Regions from separate parts of the Halobacillus sp. ACCC02827 genome, predicted to be linked through region 3. Evidence: riboswitches for the same ligand, from Rfam matches in the RefSeq annotation. Region 3 holds a riboswitch; each other region holds the start of a gene.
What was found. A riboswitch is a leader RNA that binds a small molecule or an ion and turns the genes downstream of it on or off. The one in region 3 is predicted to bind S-adenosylmethionine.

Region 1 (4,423 bases), 1.4 Mb from region 3:
ACCAGACGGAGATACAGGAACGAACATGAACTTATCCATGACCTCCGGAGCGGAGGAAGTGAAAACCGTAGATCAAAATCATGCAGGGGCAGTGGCGAAAGCACTGTCCAAGGGACTGCTTATGGGCGCCCGTGGGAATTCCGGTGTCATCCTTTCTCAAATCTTCCGTGGTTTCTCAAAAGTTAATGAAGATAAGGAAACGTTGACAACGAAAGATTTCTCGGCGGCTCTTGAAGGCGGCGTGGATACAGCCTATAAAGCGGTTATGAAACCGGTAGAAGGAACAATTCTTACCGTAGCCCGTGAAACAGCGGAAGGTTCGGTGGAAGCTGCAGAAAAGCACACGGCTTTCATTCCGTTTATGGAAGAAGTGGTAAAAGCTGCGAAAGCATCGCTTAAACGGACCCCGGAACTGCTTCCTGTTTTAAAGGAAGTCGGAGTCGTGGACAGTGGCGGCCAGGGTCTTGTAACCATTTATGAAGGATTTCTTGCTTCCTTGAAAGGGGAAGAACTTCCGGCAGTTCAGGAAACCGTATCCATGGATGATATGGTCAATGCAGAACATCATAAATCTGCTCAGGATTTCATGAATACGGAAGATATCGAATACGGCTATTGCACGGAATTCATGGTGAAATTCGAAGAGGACAAGCTTGCGGAAAACCCTTATGATGAGGATGCATTCCGCAACCAGCTCAGCGAAATTGGTGATTCCCTCCTAGTCGTTTCCGATGAAGACTTAATTAAAGTGCATGTTCATGCCGAGTATCCCGGCGAAGCGATGACGCTCGGTCAGAAGTACGGCAGTCTCATTAACATGAAGATCGAGAATATGCGTGAACAGCATACATCTATTGTAGGAGACAAGAAAAAAGGCGCTAAGCAGGAAAAGAAAGCTCCATACGGTATCGTCACAGTAAGTATGGGGGAAGGGATCAGGAAATTGTTCGAAAGCCTCGGCGCGACAGTTGTCATCCAAGGTGGACAAACGATGAACCCTAGTACCCAGGATCTGTCGGAAGCGATCAAGGAAGCCCATGCAGACCGTGTGCTCATTCTCCCGAACAATAAGAATATTGTGATGGCGGCGGAACAGGCGGCCGAGCTTGCTGATGTGGAAGTAGCCGTTATTCCGACGAAGACCATTCCGCAGGGAATGAGTGCTCTTCTAGGATTTAATCCGGAAGCGGATCTTGACACGAATAAAGAGGAAATGAGCCAGCTGATGTCCGAAGTGAAAACCGGACAGGTTACGTATGCGGTACGGGATACCCAGATCGATGGACTAGCCATTGAAAAAGGCCATTTTATGGGGATCGCGGAAAGTAAAATACAAACAACGGCAAAAGAAGCGTTAGAGGCAGCGAAGGCTCTGCTTCGCGAGATGATCGATGAGGATGAAGATGAAATCCTGACCATTCTTACTGGTGAAGAAGTTGAAGAAGATGAAATTGGTCAGTTGGAAGCGTATATTGAAGATACGTTCGAAGATTTGGAAGTGGAAGTTCACACAGGTGGACAGCCGATTTATTCCTATATCTTCTCTATTGAATAAAATATAGAAAAAGAGATCAGAGCATACAGCTCTGATCTCTTTTTTTATATTATCATAAAAGCGTGCTGCTCAGGACAACACTGTTCCTGCTACCTGGTTGCCGGCTTAAGCCGGAAGTTTCTGCGGATGGACAAGAGAACCATGCAGATATAGGCAAGGACTAAAGCCGTGTAAATAATGGCGATGGAGGTGTCTCCAAGCTCTACTGTATTCAAAAGCGTTCGGATATTTGTCAAAACGATGAATCCACCGGCGAGGACACCTAATACGAGAGACGGCATTATTTTCACAAGCCAGGCAGCAAGGGGGGCCGCAATAACCCCGCCGATCACAAACGCAGATACGAGCAGCCAGCTGAATTGCTCCCAGCCAAGAAAGATAAGAAACCCGAGGGTCGCAGAAACAGTGACGATGAATTCGCTGGTATCTACCGTTCCAATCACTTTTCGGGGTTCAAGCTTCTGTCTTGCCAGGAGAACGGGCGTATTCACTGGTCCCCACCCGCCGCCGCCGACTGCATCAAGAAAACCTCCGATAAATCCAAGTGGAAACAAAAAGCTCTTTTTGAAAGGCCGCTTCTCCTGGCGCCGCTTCTGTCCCATGGTAAGGAAACGAATGATGATATAGATTCCTAATACGAGGAGGAAGAGTGATATGTAGGGTCGGATAATTTCTCCTGGAACCCAGCTTAACACAGCTGCACCGAGAAAAGCGCTGATGGCACCGGGAACAGCCAGAATAACGACGAGACGCTTATCGACATTCCCGAATTTATAGTGAGAGAAGCCGGAAGCGGCCGTCGTTGCCACTTGAGCCATATGAATGGATGCAGAAGCTACTGCCGGAGCAAGTCCATAGGCAAGCAGAATCGTTGAGGAAGTCAATCCGAAGCCCATGCCGAGAGCACCATCGACTAACTGAGCAAAAAATCCCACTAATGCGAAAACAATTAATTTATTCAATCCAACCTCTCCTTTTACCCTTTAATTCCAGCTCCCATATGGTGTATGATTAATCATATGAGAATACTTGGTTTTATGTGTGAAGAGGTTTTCTACAAAAATAAAAAAAACCTTCACACAGAAGAGGCTTTCGTTCCTCTCCTTATCTTTCAGACAATGTCTGCTGGATGGAGCACCTTTAAAAGGTTGCTGCGGGATCGTTGGACCAGTTTCCTCCCCCGGCTCTTCATAAGGATATAGTATCTTGCTTTGATTACTTACCAAATTAAAGCAGAGGGGGACCATTGTCAATATTAAAAACAGAAAAGTTGTAATTTTTAAAAAACCTGTTGACATATCTTAGAAAGAAGCCTACTATTTGAATCAATTAGTTTTTTTGAAATATCCAACCGACTAATTTTTCTTATCTAGAGAGGTGGAGGGACTGGCCCATCGAAGCCTCGGCAACGGGTCTAACCGTTAAAGTTAGACGCTGTGCCAATTCCAGCAGATGCTGAAAGCATTTGGAAAGATAAGAAGGACGTATCTTACTTTCAGACGCCCTTCTTCTTTTCCGGAAGAGGGGCGTTTTTATTTGGAGAAAGGCAGGCGAGTGTATGGGAAACTTACTTACGTACCAGCATTTTTCCGGTGATCCATTCAAAAATGATCAGCCAGAGGATGATACGAAAGGCGCGAGAAAGGTCATTCAATGGGCATACGACCAGTATGGTTCTGACGTGGTTTATGCGTGCAGCTTCGGCGCAGAAGGAATGGTACTCATCGATCTGATTTCGCAGGTCAAACCGGATGCGGATGTCGTTTTTCTCGACACAGGTCTTCACTTCCAGGAAACCTACGATTTGATTGATAAAGTGAAGAAGCGGTATCCGGCGCTTCATATTCATATGAAATTACCGGAGCTTACAGTGGAAGAACAGGCAGAAGAGCATGGTTCCGCTTTGTGGAAGAGACAGCCGGACCAGTGTTGTTACATCCGGAAGATCAAACCGTTGGAAGAGGCACTGTCCGGTGCGGTTGCCTGGCTTTCCGGCCTGCGCAGAGAACAGTCCCCGAGCAGAGCGAAGACGGATTTCATCAACAAAGATGAACGGTTTAAGTCCGTGAAAGTTTGTCCACTGATACATTGGACTTGGGACGACGTATGGCATTATATCCGACTAAATAGCTTGGATTACAATGCTTTGCATGACCAAAACTATCCAAGTGTAGGATGTATTCCTTGTACATCCCAGGCCGTCGGCGACGACCGCTCCGGCCGCTGGAAAGGATTTAATAAAACGGAGTGTGGTCTTCACACCCCGGGCCCATCAGAAACGAATTAATCGAAACGAACTAATAGGAGGATGTATGAAATGGCAGTCATTAAACCCCATGGAGGGAAGTTAATCAATAGATGGAACGAAACACCGGAGGATTTACCGAAGGACAGTATCGAACTGGATGGAATGGCTCTCAGTGACGTGGAGCTGATCGGTAACGGAGCATACAGTCCGCTGGAAGGGTTCCTGAACAAGGAAGACTATGAATCCGTCGTCGATACGATGCGTTTGAAAGACGGGACACCCTGGAGCATTCCGATTACGCTGCCTGTAAGTCAAGAGAAGGCAGAATCGTTAGGAAAAGAAGCCAAGCTTATCCATGATGGAACGGTGTACGGTGTGATTGAGATCGAAGACATCTTCAAACCTGACAAAGAAAAAGAAGCGCAAAAAGTATATTTAACTACGGACCTTGCTCACCCGGGTGTCAAAAAGTTGTTTGAACGCCCCGACTATTATGTATCCGGTACTATCCAGGTTTTTGCTTCGTCAGCAAAAGAACACGGAGAAGAGTTTTACCTCGATCCGAAAGAAACGAGAGCACTTTTCGAAAAGAACGGATGGAGGAAGGTTGTCGGTTTCCA
Region 2 (4,423 bases), 540 kb from region 3:
AACAGGTAGCATCGCTGTTCACAGAAGAACGGAAGAACGAGCTGATAGAAATCGTTCTCCCCCACATTTATAAAGGGGCCACATTTACAATGGAAGGGCATCTGGACATCGGTTCCGGCGAGCGTAACAGGACCAGGGTGTATGTGAACGAAATGGTCGCAAGGATTGAATCCCTGGGAATGGAACCGAAAATCAAACCGGACTCCATTGTGGCCAGCAGTTATGCGAACCGATATACAAAATGAATGGACTCCTCCCTCTCTTCTTTTTGTTATACTTCTATTATAGAGAAACACAGGCAGAGGATGTTGATGATGAACGAAAAAGCAATGACGTCACTCGTTTTAGGCATTTTGTCGATCTTTTTACCTTTCCTCGGACTTATTACAGGAATCATGGGGATCATTTATGCCAACACCGTACTCAGCACGGGAGAGGAAGCGGAGGGAAGGAATTTAGCCATCAGCGGTAAGGTGTGCAGTATTATTGGTTTATGTCTGCAAATCCTTGTTATCATAACCGTTATTCTTGGGTATCTATTCTTCACACGATTGATTTTTGGATACAACTAAAGAGGCGCATACATCAAATGTATGCGCCTCTTTTCAGTTTCACAAAACATAATTTTTATTAGATGAGAGATGTACTGCAGAAGGTGTCGTTTTCTCTTCGACAGCATCTTTTCTGGTTATAAACAGGGCAAGCAGAACGGCCAGCATGCCGGCAGTAAGTTTGCCGATGATAACCGGCAGGATCATCTCCGGTTCAACCCCGGCAACGAAACCGAGATGGCTGCCGATGACGAAAGCCCCGCTCACCGCAAAGGCGGAATTGATCACCTTACCGCGCGGGTTCATCTCCTTCATCATTGCAAACATAGGCAGATGATGCGCTAAGGAAGCAAGCAGTCCGGTAAGCGCCGTTTCGTTCACGCCCAGTACACGGCTCCAAGCAGAGAAATACTTTCGGCAGTAGTGATTCAGAATGGTTACAAACGGATAGGCCCCAGCAAGCGTAATGGTAATCTTACCTACGATAATGATCCCTTCAGAAAAAGGAGCCATACCAGGGATCAGGACAAGCCCCGTCAATGTTTCAATGGCAATCAGCAACAATCCGATCAACAGGATCGCTTCCATACCCTTGCCTAAATAAGCGAACACTCTAATCGTAAGCCTACGAAACAGAAATAAACCTGCGCTGACAAGTACTGCTAATAAGATGGCAGGGAGTAACTGTTTGAACATCCACCCCCATTCAAATCCGGCGGACGCTCCTCCAACAAGGCAGCCGAGCGGAATGGTCGCTATACCAGCAAGGACTCCTTTGGCAAAGTAAGGACTGTCCTCCTTTTTGATGATCGTAAGCGCGACCGGAATCGTAAACACGAGTGTCGGTCCCATCATCGTTCCGAGGAGCGTCCAGGAAAACAGGGCGGCCCTGTCATCGACCGCCAGCGCCTCCGACAAAGGGTACGCCCCCATATCTATGGCAAGCACCATGGAAGCAAAGATGGAAGGATCTGCTCCAAACCACTGAAATGCCGGAGAAATTACGGGCGCCAGCCATTCGGACAGAACGGGAGCAAGAGAAATGATCCCAATCATGGATAAGGCGAGCGAACCCATCATCGTAAACGCTTCATAGAAACGTGCCCCGATTTTAAGGCGGTTATTTAGAAAATAATAATCAAATGCTCCGGCAACCATAAACAGGCACAGCAGAATTAGTACGCCGTCATTGAACCACAAAACCCCATCCCTCTCTTCCCTCTAAAAAAGACTCCCGGGCCCCAGGAGTCTTGATCCATTTATTATCCGATGCTGCATGCAGCAGAACCGTTTTTCTGCAAATATTTCTGATGGTATTCTTCCGCTTCAAAGAAGGAGGTCGCTTCTTCCACTTCCGTGACGATCGCCCGCTTGAACGTCCCCTTCTCCTCCCACTCTTTAATCTTCTCTTCCGCAATATATTTCTGACTCGCGTCGGAATAGAAAATCGCTGAGCGGTACTGATGTCCTACATCAATTCCCTGCTTGTTCTTAGAAGTAGGATCATGTGCTTCAAAGAAAATGTTAATTAATTCGGAATACGTAATTCTTGTCGGATCATATTCGATTCTGACGGCTTCCGCGTGCCCCGTTTTACCTGTTTTGACTTGTTCGTAGGTTGGATTCTCCAGTTTCCCGCCGATATAGCCGACCTTTGTAGCTGTTACGCCTTCAAATTTCTCAAAAAACGCCTCTACTCCCCAAAAACATCCTGCACCGAAAATAGCTGTTGCCATTTGACATCTTTCCCTTCCCTTAACGCAACTTCTATCGAGAGCCTTTACGGTATAGTAAACAAAAAGACCCCTTTTCTTATCCAGTAAGAAAAGGGGGTCGTAAATATCCGTACGATCCTCTCATCTCTTAGAGCAATAAATACTCTACAGGAATTGGCACCGTTCTCGTCAATTGTACAATTGATTCGATGGTTGCCGGGCATCAAAGGGCCAGTCCCTCCGCCTCTCTGGATAAGAAGTTTCCGTTATTATTTAATTTAAGTTAATTTACATACTACAACGTTTTTCCAACGAAGTAAAGGGGGAAGCTCATTTTTTTTTGTAAGGACTCTCCCTTCATTCTATGCAGGAACCACAACGGGAATGACGATAATCATCCTTGACTATTCGTTGTGTAAACTTCTTCAAACGGCTGAACGATAACAAATCCATCCCCTTCAAATTTCATCTGAATGGATTCCCCGCTCCCTCTGCCGATGAAAGTCTTGAAACTGACATCTGTCTTGAAAGCAGGCTCCAAATGCCCGGACCAGGCCACTGTTGCATGAGGATCGGTCAAAACAGGCTGACCGGGCTTCACTAATAAAGTCAGCGGTTCATAATGAGAAGTAATAGCTACACGACCACTCCCGGAGAGAGTAACGTTAAACAATCCGCCGGATACCATACCGGCTACTTTTTTCATCAATTTGATGTCCCAGTTTATGCTCGGTTCAAAGGCCAAAAGGTCATTGCCGTTCACCGTCAGCGTCTCATTGTCCAAGTCAAAGATTGTAATCTTCTTACCTTGATCAGCGAGGTATAATGCCCCCCTCCCTGTTGCTTTCATAAGAGAGCTTCCCTCTCCAGTCATCGCCTTCTTGAACAGGCGGCCCACTCCATGCTCCAATATTCCTTCCCTTTCAAATTTAATATCTCCGTTATAAGAAATCATAGACCCGGCTTTCGCCCACACCTGGTCCATCAAATTAACTTCCAATATCCTCGGGGTTTCCAATTCAAAGTAATCGTTTTCCGAATCGTCCTGCTTCGTCTGCCTGATAAATTCCTGTATTGAATAATTTCCCATCCTGATTCCTCCTTCAATGATTGGCCAATGTAGAAGCTCATGATTGTCATACGTTTCCATACCCGCTAATGTTTCAACTTACTCAAGTCCTTTTCTTTACGTATCAGCACTACTGTTATGGTAGACTCGGGTTACCATGTCATTACACAAAAGGAGAGCTATATATGTATGGTTTAGATGAGAAAAGAGAGCAGCTGCTCGAATATGTGAGGGAGATTCCCGCCTCCAAACATACGGTGAAACCGGCAGAAAATCGCTGGTCTATTATGGAAGTATTGGAGCATTTGTACTTAATCGAACAGTTCGTCATCCATCAGGTGAACAGATCACTTAAGCAAGGAGATCAGCAGCAGGTGACGGAAAAACCAGTCCATAAGGTAACCAACCGCTCTTACACATTGGAAGCTCCAGAGTCTGTTCGTCCAAAGGGTATTTTTCATAACCTGAAGGAAGCGGAAGACGGACTCAAAAAATCAAGGGAAGCTACATTATTCCTCATTCATAATAAAGAAAAAGAAACGTTGCAGAACCGAGCATTTCCACATCCTGCTCTTGGTGACATGAACCTGGAACAATGGGTCGAATTTATCGGCTGGCACGAACTTCGCCACCTCGATCAGATCAAAGAAATTAACCAATCTTTAAATACATGATTAACCCCCCCGGAGCTTTACTCCGGGGGGTTGTATTATGCTTGACCTTTGTAATCTTCAGGCTTAATTTCTTCTCCGTTCTTGCCGGTATAGCGAAGACCCCAGCCTGTCCAGGCAGCAATCAGCATGACAATCAACAGTCCCCAGCCCTGGAATACGAACGGGAATACTTCTCCGGGTCCGATAACAGGAAGGAAGTCATACTGCTCAGCCGCTCCTCTTACAGTCGTCCAGGCAAGCAGGACACCGCCGCTCCAAGGGAAGATATACCCGAGTGAAGAAGTGACAGTATCAAGAAAATTGGCACGTCTGTAAGGATGAATGTTCAACTCTTTTCCTAGCTTCCTCACAAACGGTGCAGCCGCAATTTCTGCCGCTGTATTAATGGTGATGAACATATTGAGAAACGCCACA
Region 3 (4,423 bases):
AAAAGAAAGTACCGCTCCCGCACCATCCGCTTGGTAGGAGTGGGTGGAACTGCCCGGATGACAGGAGAACCCTGGATAGTACACTTCTTCAATCAACGGATGCTTCTGCAGCTGCTCTGCAATTAGTTCCGCCGAGCGGGAAGACTGGGTGAGTCGTGTGTGCAGCGTCTTAAGGCCGCGAAGCACGAGCCAACAATCGTGTGCGCCCAAGATCGATCCGAATGAATTCTGCAAAAATCCTAAACGTTCAGCAATTTCAGGGCAGCCGGTAACAGCGAGACCAGCTACGACGTCACTGTGGCCTGCAATAAATTTTGTAGCGCTGTGAAGGACAAGATCGGCACCTAATTCTAACGGCCGCTGGAGGGCCGGTGTCATGAAGGTGTTGTCTACAAACGTCCAACATTCATTGGCTTTTGCGAGCTTCGTTACCGCCTGTATATCAGTGATCTTTAAGGTGGGATTGGATGGTGTCTCAATATAAAGAACCTTCGTGTTCGGTTGGATGGCTCGTGCCACTGCATCCAAGTCTGTCATATCGACAAATGTGTGATCGATCCCAAATCGATCGAGCACGTTGGTGACCATGCGGAACGTACCCCCGTACACATCTTCTGTAATGACGATGTGATCCCCTTGCGATAAAAGCATGAAAGAGGTGGAAATAGCGGCCATGCCGGATGCGAAGGCGAAGCCGTTGGTGCCGCTCTCCAGCCCGGCGATCGTGTCTTCCAAGGCTTTTCGTGTCGGATTGCCGGAACGACTGTAATCATAGTCGCCCGGTTGATCGAAATCCTGCTGGTGGAACGTGGATGCTTGGTTAATTGGAACACTGACGGCACCTGTCTGCGGATCAAATTTATAATCGCTGTGCAGTAGACGGGTTTGAATGGAATGGTCGGTCATTGTACAATCTCCTCCTTCAGTAAGCTGCTCAAGGTCTGTTCCAAATCTTCCAGTAAATCATCGATGTGCTCAATTCCTACAGAGAACCGAAGCAGACGGTTGCATACTCCGTATCCCGTGCGGATTTCTTCCGGTATATCCGCATGCGTTTGTGTAGCCGGATACGTAATAAAGCTTTCAACCCCCCCGAGACTTTCTGCAAAACATATCAAGTTCAGGCTGCGCAGAAACGGGTCGATCCACTGCTCATGCTGCAGACGGAAAGAAATCATTCCGCCTCGCCCCGGATAGAAGACGTCTGTTACCGCCGGATGCTCTTTTAAATAATCCACAACAGCTTTCGCGTTTGTTTCATGCTGCCTCATTCGCAGCGGAAGGGTCTTCATTCCGCGCATAAGCAGCCACGAATCAAGTGGGGAAAGGACGGCGCCGGATGTATTCTGATGGAACTCCAGCGTTTCATTGACCTGTTTTCCTTTACTGACAAGAATACCTGCAAGTACGTCGTTGTGACCCGCTAGATATTTGGTTGCGCTGTGGATGACGACATCCGCCCCTTCTTCCAGCGGTTTTTGCAGGACGGGAGTATAGAGCGTGTTATCGACAAGCAAAAGCAGGTCGTGTGCTTTTGCCAGTTTAGATACCTCTCGGATATCTGTCGTATGCATTAGTGGATTTGTCGGTGTTTCAATGTAAATCGCTTTGGTCTGATCGTTGATGTAAGCAGTCAAATTATCCAGCTCTTTGCTGTCACAGTAGTGGAAATTCAGGCCGTAGCGTTCTTTCATATGCTCGAAGAGTCGGTATGTCCCGCCGTATAGATCTTCTGAAACGATAATTTCGTCCCCTTGCTTAAATAGAGAAAGGGCCGTTTGGATGGCAGCCATTCCGGAACTGAAGGCGAACCCGGCTTCGCCGCCTTCGATATCAGCAATGGACTTCTCCAGAGCCTGCCTGGTCGGGTTTCCTGTCCGGGTATAATCGAAGCCTGTGGATTCCCCTAAGCCGGGATGACGGTATGCGGTAGAGAAATAAACAGGGGGATTTATCGCGCCTGTGGGCTCTTCTTTCTGGTTTCCAGTTTGGACGAATTTAGTATCAGTGTGCGGACACATGTGAACATTCCTCATTTCTAGTAATCTTGTATATAAATAAAAAAAGCCTTCTTAGATAAGAAGACTTTGACGTTTCCGTTCTTCTTCTTATCTTCCAAGTTGAATAGACAACTTGCTGGAGTTAGCACCTTTCTGGTTAGACCAGGGGTTGCTGAGGCTTCACAGGGCCAGTCCCTCTGCCTCTCTTGATAAGAGATTCAATTGTATAAATGTAAATGTTGTTGACTACTTTACACTACTCAGAAACTTTTGACAATATACCTTGTAGAAATTTTTTACTTTTATCCGTATTTTTCTTGGTGTCTCTTTTTTTGCTTCAGATACTCTTCATCTTCACGCACCAGCTTCCATTTTTCTTCAAAGATGCGTGCCGATTCCGCTTTTTCTTCATCGATCTGCCGTTCGTTCACCTTACCGTCATCGCCGTACTTTTTTCCGCCTTTATAATTGGCGTATCGTCTGGAGCGTGTGTATCCCATCTGGAGGAATTTACGGGCCATATCCATACCTACAATATCTTCTGCTTTCTTATATTCAAGGAATTGCTCATATATCTTCTCGGAAGATTCTTTAGCAATTTCCGGTGTTTTGAATCGCCAATTCGGCAGGATCTCACTCTTGTAAGGCTCGACAAGGAGGACCCCCTGCTCTCCTTTACCGACCCGGTACTTTTCCGGGTTTTCTTTGAAATTGATATGGTCGAAATCAAGATCGTAGTCAAACGCCATTATGTTCCTCCTCTGCATCTGTATTTTCCACCCCGAACATATTTAAGCCGAGATCTTTGGACAATTTTTTGATTAAGGCTCCGCCGGCTGTGCTGTTCCCCTTCTTATCAATGGCAGGCCCGACGACACCGATTCCCATCCGGCCGGGGACGGAACCGATGATGCTGCCGGATACACCGCTTTTGCAGGGGAACCCTGCTTCTACTGCATAGTGGCCGGATGAATTGTACATGCCGGAAGTCATCATGATCGCCTTCACAGTCCGAAGATGGTGGGGTGGGATCAGCCGCTCTCCGCTTGCGGGGTCTTCGCCGCCTTTTGCCAGAAAGAGTCCTACCTTCGCGAAGTCTGTACAGCACATCATGACTGCATTCATTCGGAAGTAAAGGTCGAGTGCTTCTTCTACATCTGTCACGAGTGTCCCGTTGCTTTGCATAAAGTATGCGAGAGATCGGTTTCTTGCTCCGTTGCCTATTTCTGCTTCGTAGACTTCTTCACTCATCTCCAGCTGATCATTACTTGTGATGCGGCGAAGGAAAGTAAGGTACCGGTCGAAGCGGGTTTCCGTATTCTGCCCCTTAATGAGAGAGGCGACAGCAATAGCTCCTGCGTTGATCATAGGATTAAACGGTTTGTGGGTCACATGTGATTCCAGTTGACTGATCGAGTTGAAGAAATCACCCATCGGTTCCATTCCTACGGTTTGGAAGACGCGGTCTTTCCCGAAATCCTGGAGGGCAAGCATGAGGCCGATGATTTTGGAAGTGCTCTGCATAGGAATGTGCTGATTGTCTCCACCGGCGGAATAGGACTCCCCGTGTGTTGTGAGGATGGAAACACTTAAGTGATCTTTGATTGTTTCATCGAAATGAGGAATGGTCATATTGACATTTCCATGGGAAGCGTACGGTTTGCTGTCTTCGATTGCTTCCTCTAAGTATTGATTGGTCAACTTCTTCATAGTTTCACCTCTCTTTGTCTCTATGTACCCCGTACGGTCCTAAGGATAACGATATAAAAAAGAACGGCAGCTTAAGCTGCCGCTCTTCTATTCCTGTTTCAAGTAACGGCGGTCTTTCAGGAACAAGCGCCAGAACAGGATGAAAGCAGGAATCAGAATTCCGAATCCAATACCGTAGACGACAAGCATCTGATAGAAGATGTCCGGATTTGTGAATCCTTCTTCTATAGTCAAATCAGGATAAATCAGATAGGGGAGGTGCGCATTGCCATAGGCATAGATAGCGATGCCGTATTGAATGATGATCGCAAGGACGGCAAGTCGTGATCGTCCACGCTGTCCATTCTTCCGGCGGATGAACAAAAATGTATAGCCGATCAGGAAGAAAAGAACAGATAATCCGAACGTAAACCAGTTCGCCTGGATATTGTCAACGATCCATGCCGCCTCTTCCGGGAAGGTACCGATGGTCAACATGGCCACGGCAATACTGACCGGTCCAAGCCAAATGGCATGCTTCCGGAACGTGTGATACGCCTTCCAATCGTCTGCCTCTTTTGCATAATCCATCAAGAAGACGGCCGAGATGAATAATTCGGTCGTCAACCCGAAAGCGATATGCATATATAAAGTAGGGTGGGACAGAAGCTCTCCATAATGGAGGCGGGGGTAATCATTATCGAAGTCGATGAATCCTCCTAATGTGATAGGGA
Region 4 (4,423 bases), 580 kb from region 3:
TGTTGGTGTGTGGTGGATGCGGGATGAATAATTAACGATTTTGCATCGCCGACGTTAGCTACATGGGACCACAATCCGATGTTGTCTATCAGTGTACGACCAGCTTCCCTGCCGCCTGAAATACCAAAAACGACGATGGAGCCGTGGCCGTAATGGAAGTACTTCTCAGCAAGGGGGTGGGTAGGATGATCGGGTAATCCCGGATAACGCACCCACTCGACTCCTTCATGTTTTTCTAAATACCTGGCAATCTCGAGTGCCTGATCCGCATGCTTTTTAATTCGGAGATGCAGCGTCTCCAACCCTTGCAGCAACAGGAAAGCATTTTGCGGGCTTAGGCATGCCCCGATATCCCGGAGAAGTTGGACGCGGAGTTTAACCGCGTAGGCTGCGGGACCGAGATCGGCGTAGCGGATTCCATTGTAGCTCTCATCCGGAGTTGTAAATCCAGGGAACTTCTCGTGGTCCCAGTTAAAACGGCCGCTGTCAATGACGACACCGCCAATCGTCGTGCCGTGTCCCCCGATCCATTTCGTAGCGGAGTGGACGACGATATCCGCGCCCCATGCGAAAGGTTGGCATACATAAGGGGTGGCAAAGGTGTTATCGATAATAAGTGGGATGTGATGACTGTGGGCTACAGCTGCCACTTTCTCGATATCGAGAACATCCAGACTCGGATTTCCAATCGTTTCCGCGAAAATAGCCTTTGTATTTGAGGTAATGGCTGCTTGGAAGTCGTCATGGCTGCTGCCTTCAATGAAACGAACATGGATTCCATACCTCGGAAGGGTATGGACGAAGAGGTTGTATGTGCCGCCGTAAAGGTTGGAGGAAGCCACGATTTCATCTCCGGCCCCTGCAATATTCAAAATGGCGAGTGTGATCGCTGACATTCCGGAAGAAGTAGCTACAGCTGCGGCTCCGTCTTCCAATAAAGCCATCCGCTGCTCGAAAGCATCCACGGTCGGGTTCATGATCCGCGTATAAATGTTTCCCGGTTCTGCAAGGGCGAACAGGTTCTGAGCGTGGTCTGTGTCTCGGAAGACATAAGAGGTCGTTTGATAAATCGGCACTGCGCGGGAACCGGTAGCCGGGTCTGGCTCCTGTCCGCCGTGTAACAACAAAGTCTCTGGACCGTACGGGTGGTTAGGGAAAGTCATCAATCATTCTCCTCCTTGGATTGTTGTTCCTAGGAACCTCTACCTTGGTGGCGGAAGGCAAACGAAAAGCCCTCTTCTGTAAGAAAGAAGAGGGCTGTATGTACGGATTACCTCCCCTTATCTTTCAGATCACCGGATCTGTAGGATTTAGCACCTTTTCAAGTCTTTGCTTGATGGTTGCCGGGCGTCGTAGGGCCTAGTCCCTCTGCCGCTCTCGATAAGAGTGTATTCGATTAGTCTGACTTGTTTGAAATTATATACGTGTGCCTGTGCAATGTCAAACCCTTTCTCCGAGGTCTTTGATGTTTGAGTATGCATCCAGCTGGGAATGCTCTTACTACATTCAAAAATAGTAGAGGAGTGAAGATAGAATGAAAGAATATAGTGTAGTCCCAAATAAAGACGTAACAGGCTGGTTTGTTAAAATCGAAGACGTGGCTCCGACAGATCTTTACGATGAACGTGATACTGCCATCGAAAAGGCTGAAGAAATGGCGAAAGGAAACTCACCAAGCAAGCTTTCCATTATGAATCAGAATCACGAAGTAGAAGAAGAGCGCACGTACTAATACATGACTCCCGGAAACGGGAGTTTTTTTATGTTATGAATCTGGTAGAGTGGAAGCAGGATTAGTAGAAAAGAAGAGGGGATCTTTATGGACAATCGCTATGATGTGGTCATTGCAGGTGCACGGGTGGCAGGCGCGAGTTTAGCAGTTCTGCTTGGAAAACTCGGAAAAAAAGTACTTCTTATAGATAAAGCTCCTTTCCCGAGTGATACGTTATCAACTCATTATATGTCGCATACCGGTTACTTAGAAGAACTCGGCATTTTAGACAAATTGCTGGCTGGCGGCCTGCGGAAGGTGGATCGGATGAGGACACATATCGGTTCCAGTTACATAGATGGCCCGAGGTCTGCCTACACGGTCATACCAAAGCGTGACCGCCTGGATATGCTTCTTATAGAACGCACCTTCCTGTACGAGGGAGTAACCTTTCTTTCAGAGACAGCTGTGCGGGAGGTTTTGTGGGATCAAGACCGCATGGTAGGGGTGAGGATAAAAGGGAAAGGGAGAGAGAAAGAGGTGTATGGTGATTTAATTGTCGGAGCAGATGGTAAACATTCGACGATCGCCCGCCAGGCAGGTGCGGAAGTGTATCACGATACACCGCCTCTCAGACCAGTGCTGTACGGATATTTTGAGGGAATTCCCCCTTTGGAAACGCCTACTACGGAAATATTTCTTCATGAAGGAAGAATCGGCTTTTTGTTCCCAATGGAACAAGGAAGAGATTGTATCGGTCTTGAGGTTCATCCGGATGAGTTTAAAACTATGATGAAAGATTCCCCCGAAGCGTTTGTCCGTATGTACAAGCAGCTGTATGGAATGGAAAAGCGGTTGGAGAATGCCCGTTTGCAAGGAAGTATCATCGGGACCTCAGGGGTGCCTAACTTTTTCCGTAAACCTTATGGAAACGGATGGGCCCTGATCGGCGATGCAGGTCACAGTAAAGACCCAAGTACAGGACTTGGTATTAATGATGCTTTCATGCAGGCGTTTCTGCTCGCAGATGCGTGCATGCGGATCGATGCAGGTGATGACAGGGAAGTGGTCATGGAAGCTTTCCAGAAAAAGCGGGATAAACACCTCTTCCCGGGCTTTCAGTTGACGCTGGATTATATCCACTCGTTAAAAAGGTTCTCGAAGAATGAACTTGCCCTGTTTCAAGCGATGGCTGCCAACCCGATGGTATGGAACAAAGTGGCGCCGAAATTGGGGGATTATTTGAGAGAAGGGACCAGAGACTTTCCTCTGCTTTACCAATCTGTCGAAATGGAAGCGGAAGCATTCGGATATGACAAGGATTCCTCTCCCTGACGGCGAACTATATAAAGAGAGGTGATGGGGATGGAATGGACGAAAGAAACCGCATATGCAAAGCTGCAAGAGGTTTATACAGATAAGGTCATGCAGGAGGAGAAGCGGAGAGTGTTCCAACAAGTTTACCGGCACCTTCGTGAACATTTGGATGATCTATGTGTCAGTCATGGTTTAAAGGAGCAGGCGGAGAAACAGCTTGGATTCTTTAAGGAATATACGTTCATGCCGGGAGATAATCTGTTTCAATCCATGCGTCACGTTTTTCTGTTGGCAAGAGGCGAAAGAAAAGAGGAAGAGGCAGTGACCAGGCAGCACTTGGAACGGATCTATCGCGCGCTTTATCAGCCGGCAGGTTTGAAGAATCCATATATCCCGGATTCGTTTTGGGATACACCGGTCGGGGTAGCTTGTCTTGTTGCGGAAGAAGGAATTGAAGCGGCTTATCCTGTGCTCGATCAAATCATGGAAGCGGAGAAATAAAACCAAAGCCAGTCACATTTGTGACTGGCTTTGGTTTGCTTCCGCAGTGGTTTTGGAGTCGGTGTGCTCCGGGCTTTCCACGGGACGTCCAGTGCTCCTCGTAGCTTTTCTCTATCAGGGACCTGTCTGTTTCCGCTGTTCCTGTTGCCCATTTTCATGTCCCAAGATTGTCCTACTATAAGTCAATGAACGAGAGAGTGTTTGAACAAGAAACGTTTTTACATATGCGGAGAGGATTATTGTTCTATCTTTATCCTCTCCAGTTTCCACACAGGTTTGTAATCTTAGATTCTGTAGAAAAGGCGGAGCTCCTGCAGGAACCCCTTATAATCCTCGAGGGGTTCTAAATTGGCAGAGAGAGCTTTCAAAATGGCGGGACGTGGCTCCTCCCGTTTGATCTCTTCCATCAATACAGTTAACGTATCCGCTGTATCGCGATCTGCCTCTTTTTTTCTGGTCTTTAATTCTTCCAGGAAGACCTTTTTACGATTGTCTGTAAAAGCATCCGGCAAAATGTTCTTAATAAAGGATTCGTTGATGACTGGTTGGTCATTGTGCTTCTCGAACCCTTCCACTATATAATCCGCGTATCTTAACATGGAACGCGAAATCGCTTCATAGTCTACGTCAGCTGCTTCAATAATAATTAAATCCATATAACCCTTCAGTATTCCCTGCATTAACAGGCTGACTTCCCAGAGGATATCCTCTTTGTCTTCTCCGTAGATTTTCCTTAGATGGTAATGGTAGAAGAGGTAGGATTGAAGTCGTGTTTTATTGATGAACTCCTCAATATTGTCATTGAACGGAATGGCCTGCTCGCGGATCTGCATTATTATGAAATCTCTGTGCGCTGCTAACTCTTCATAGGTGACCTGCATCTGTTTCAGGAAG

Region 1: linked by a shared signal. The riboswitch ahead of QRD89_RS08755 (sulfite exporter TauE/SafE family protein) and the one ahead of QRD89_RS01350 (methionine biosynthesis PLP-dependent protein) in region 3 are both predicted to bind S-adenosylmethionine.
Region 2: linked by a shared signal. The riboswitch ahead of msrA (peptide-methionine (S)-S-oxide reductase MsrA) and the one ahead of QRD89_RS01350 (methionine biosynthesis PLP-dependent protein) in region 3 are both predicted to bind S-adenosylmethionine.
Region 4: linked by a shared signal. The riboswitch ahead of QRD89_RS17610 (O-acetylhomoserine aminocarboxypropyltransferase/cysteine synthase family protein) and the one ahead of QRD89_RS01350 (methionine biosynthesis PLP-dependent protein) in region 3 are both predicted to bind S-adenosylmethionine.

What each region holds. Positions count from the first base shown of each region.
Region 1 is NZ_CP128168.1:1,635,788-1,640,210, forward strand. It holds gene QRD89_RS08750 (DAK2 domain-containing protein) at 1-1,555, shown strand, start outside; gene QRD89_RS08755 (sulfite exporter TauE/SafE family protein) at 1,645-2,517, opposite strand; SAM riboswitch class I at 2,657-2,752, opposite strand; SAM riboswitch class I at 2,918-3,035, shown strand; gene QRD89_RS08760 (phosphoadenylyl-sulfate reductase) at 3,114-3,842, shown strand; gene sat (sulfate adenylyltransferase) at 3,873-4,423, shown strand, end outside.
Region 2 is NZ_CP128168.1:779,925-784,347, reverse strand. It holds gene QRD89_RS03935 (ribonuclease H-like YkuK family protein) at 1-245, shown strand, start outside; gene QRD89_RS03930 (DUF4190 domain-containing protein) at 312-572, shown strand; gene eutH (ethanolamine utilization protein EutH) at 612-1,751, opposite strand; gene msrA (peptide-methionine (S)-S-oxide reductase MsrA) at 1,814-2,287, opposite strand; SAM riboswitch class I at 2,405-2,525, opposite strand; gene QRD89_RS03915 (AIM24 family protein) at 2,661-3,356, opposite strand; gene QRD89_RS03910 (DinB family protein) at 3,521-4,009, shown strand; gene QRD89_RS03905 (Na+/H+ antiporter NhaC family protein) at 4,045-4,423, opposite strand, start outside.
Region 3 is NZ_CP128168.1:239,990-244,412, forward strand. It holds gene metC (cystathionine beta-lyase) at 1-906, opposite strand, end outside; gene QRD89_RS01350 (methionine biosynthesis PLP-dependent protein) at 903-2,021, opposite strand; SAM riboswitch class I at 2,106-2,216, opposite strand; gene QRD89_RS01355 (DUF4385 domain-containing protein) at 2,303-2,749, opposite strand; gene glsA (glutaminase A) at 2,739-3,710, opposite strand; gene QRD89_RS01365 (cytochrome d ubiquinol oxidase subunit II) at 3,798-4,423, opposite strand, start outside.
Region 4 is NZ_CP128168.1:3,336,818-3,341,240, reverse strand. It holds gene QRD89_RS17610 (O-acetylhomoserine aminocarboxypropyltransferase/cysteine synthase family protein) at 1-1,163, opposite strand, end outside; SAM riboswitch class I at 1,278-1,387, opposite strand; gene QRD89_RS17605 (DUF2188 domain-containing protein) at 1,535-1,732, shown strand; gene QRD89_RS17600 (NAD(P)/FAD-dependent oxidoreductase) at 1,820-3,046, shown strand; gene QRD89_RS17595 (hypothetical protein) at 3,077-3,529, shown strand; gene QRD89_RS17590 (TetR/AcrR family transcriptional regulator) at 3,814-4,423, opposite strand, start outside.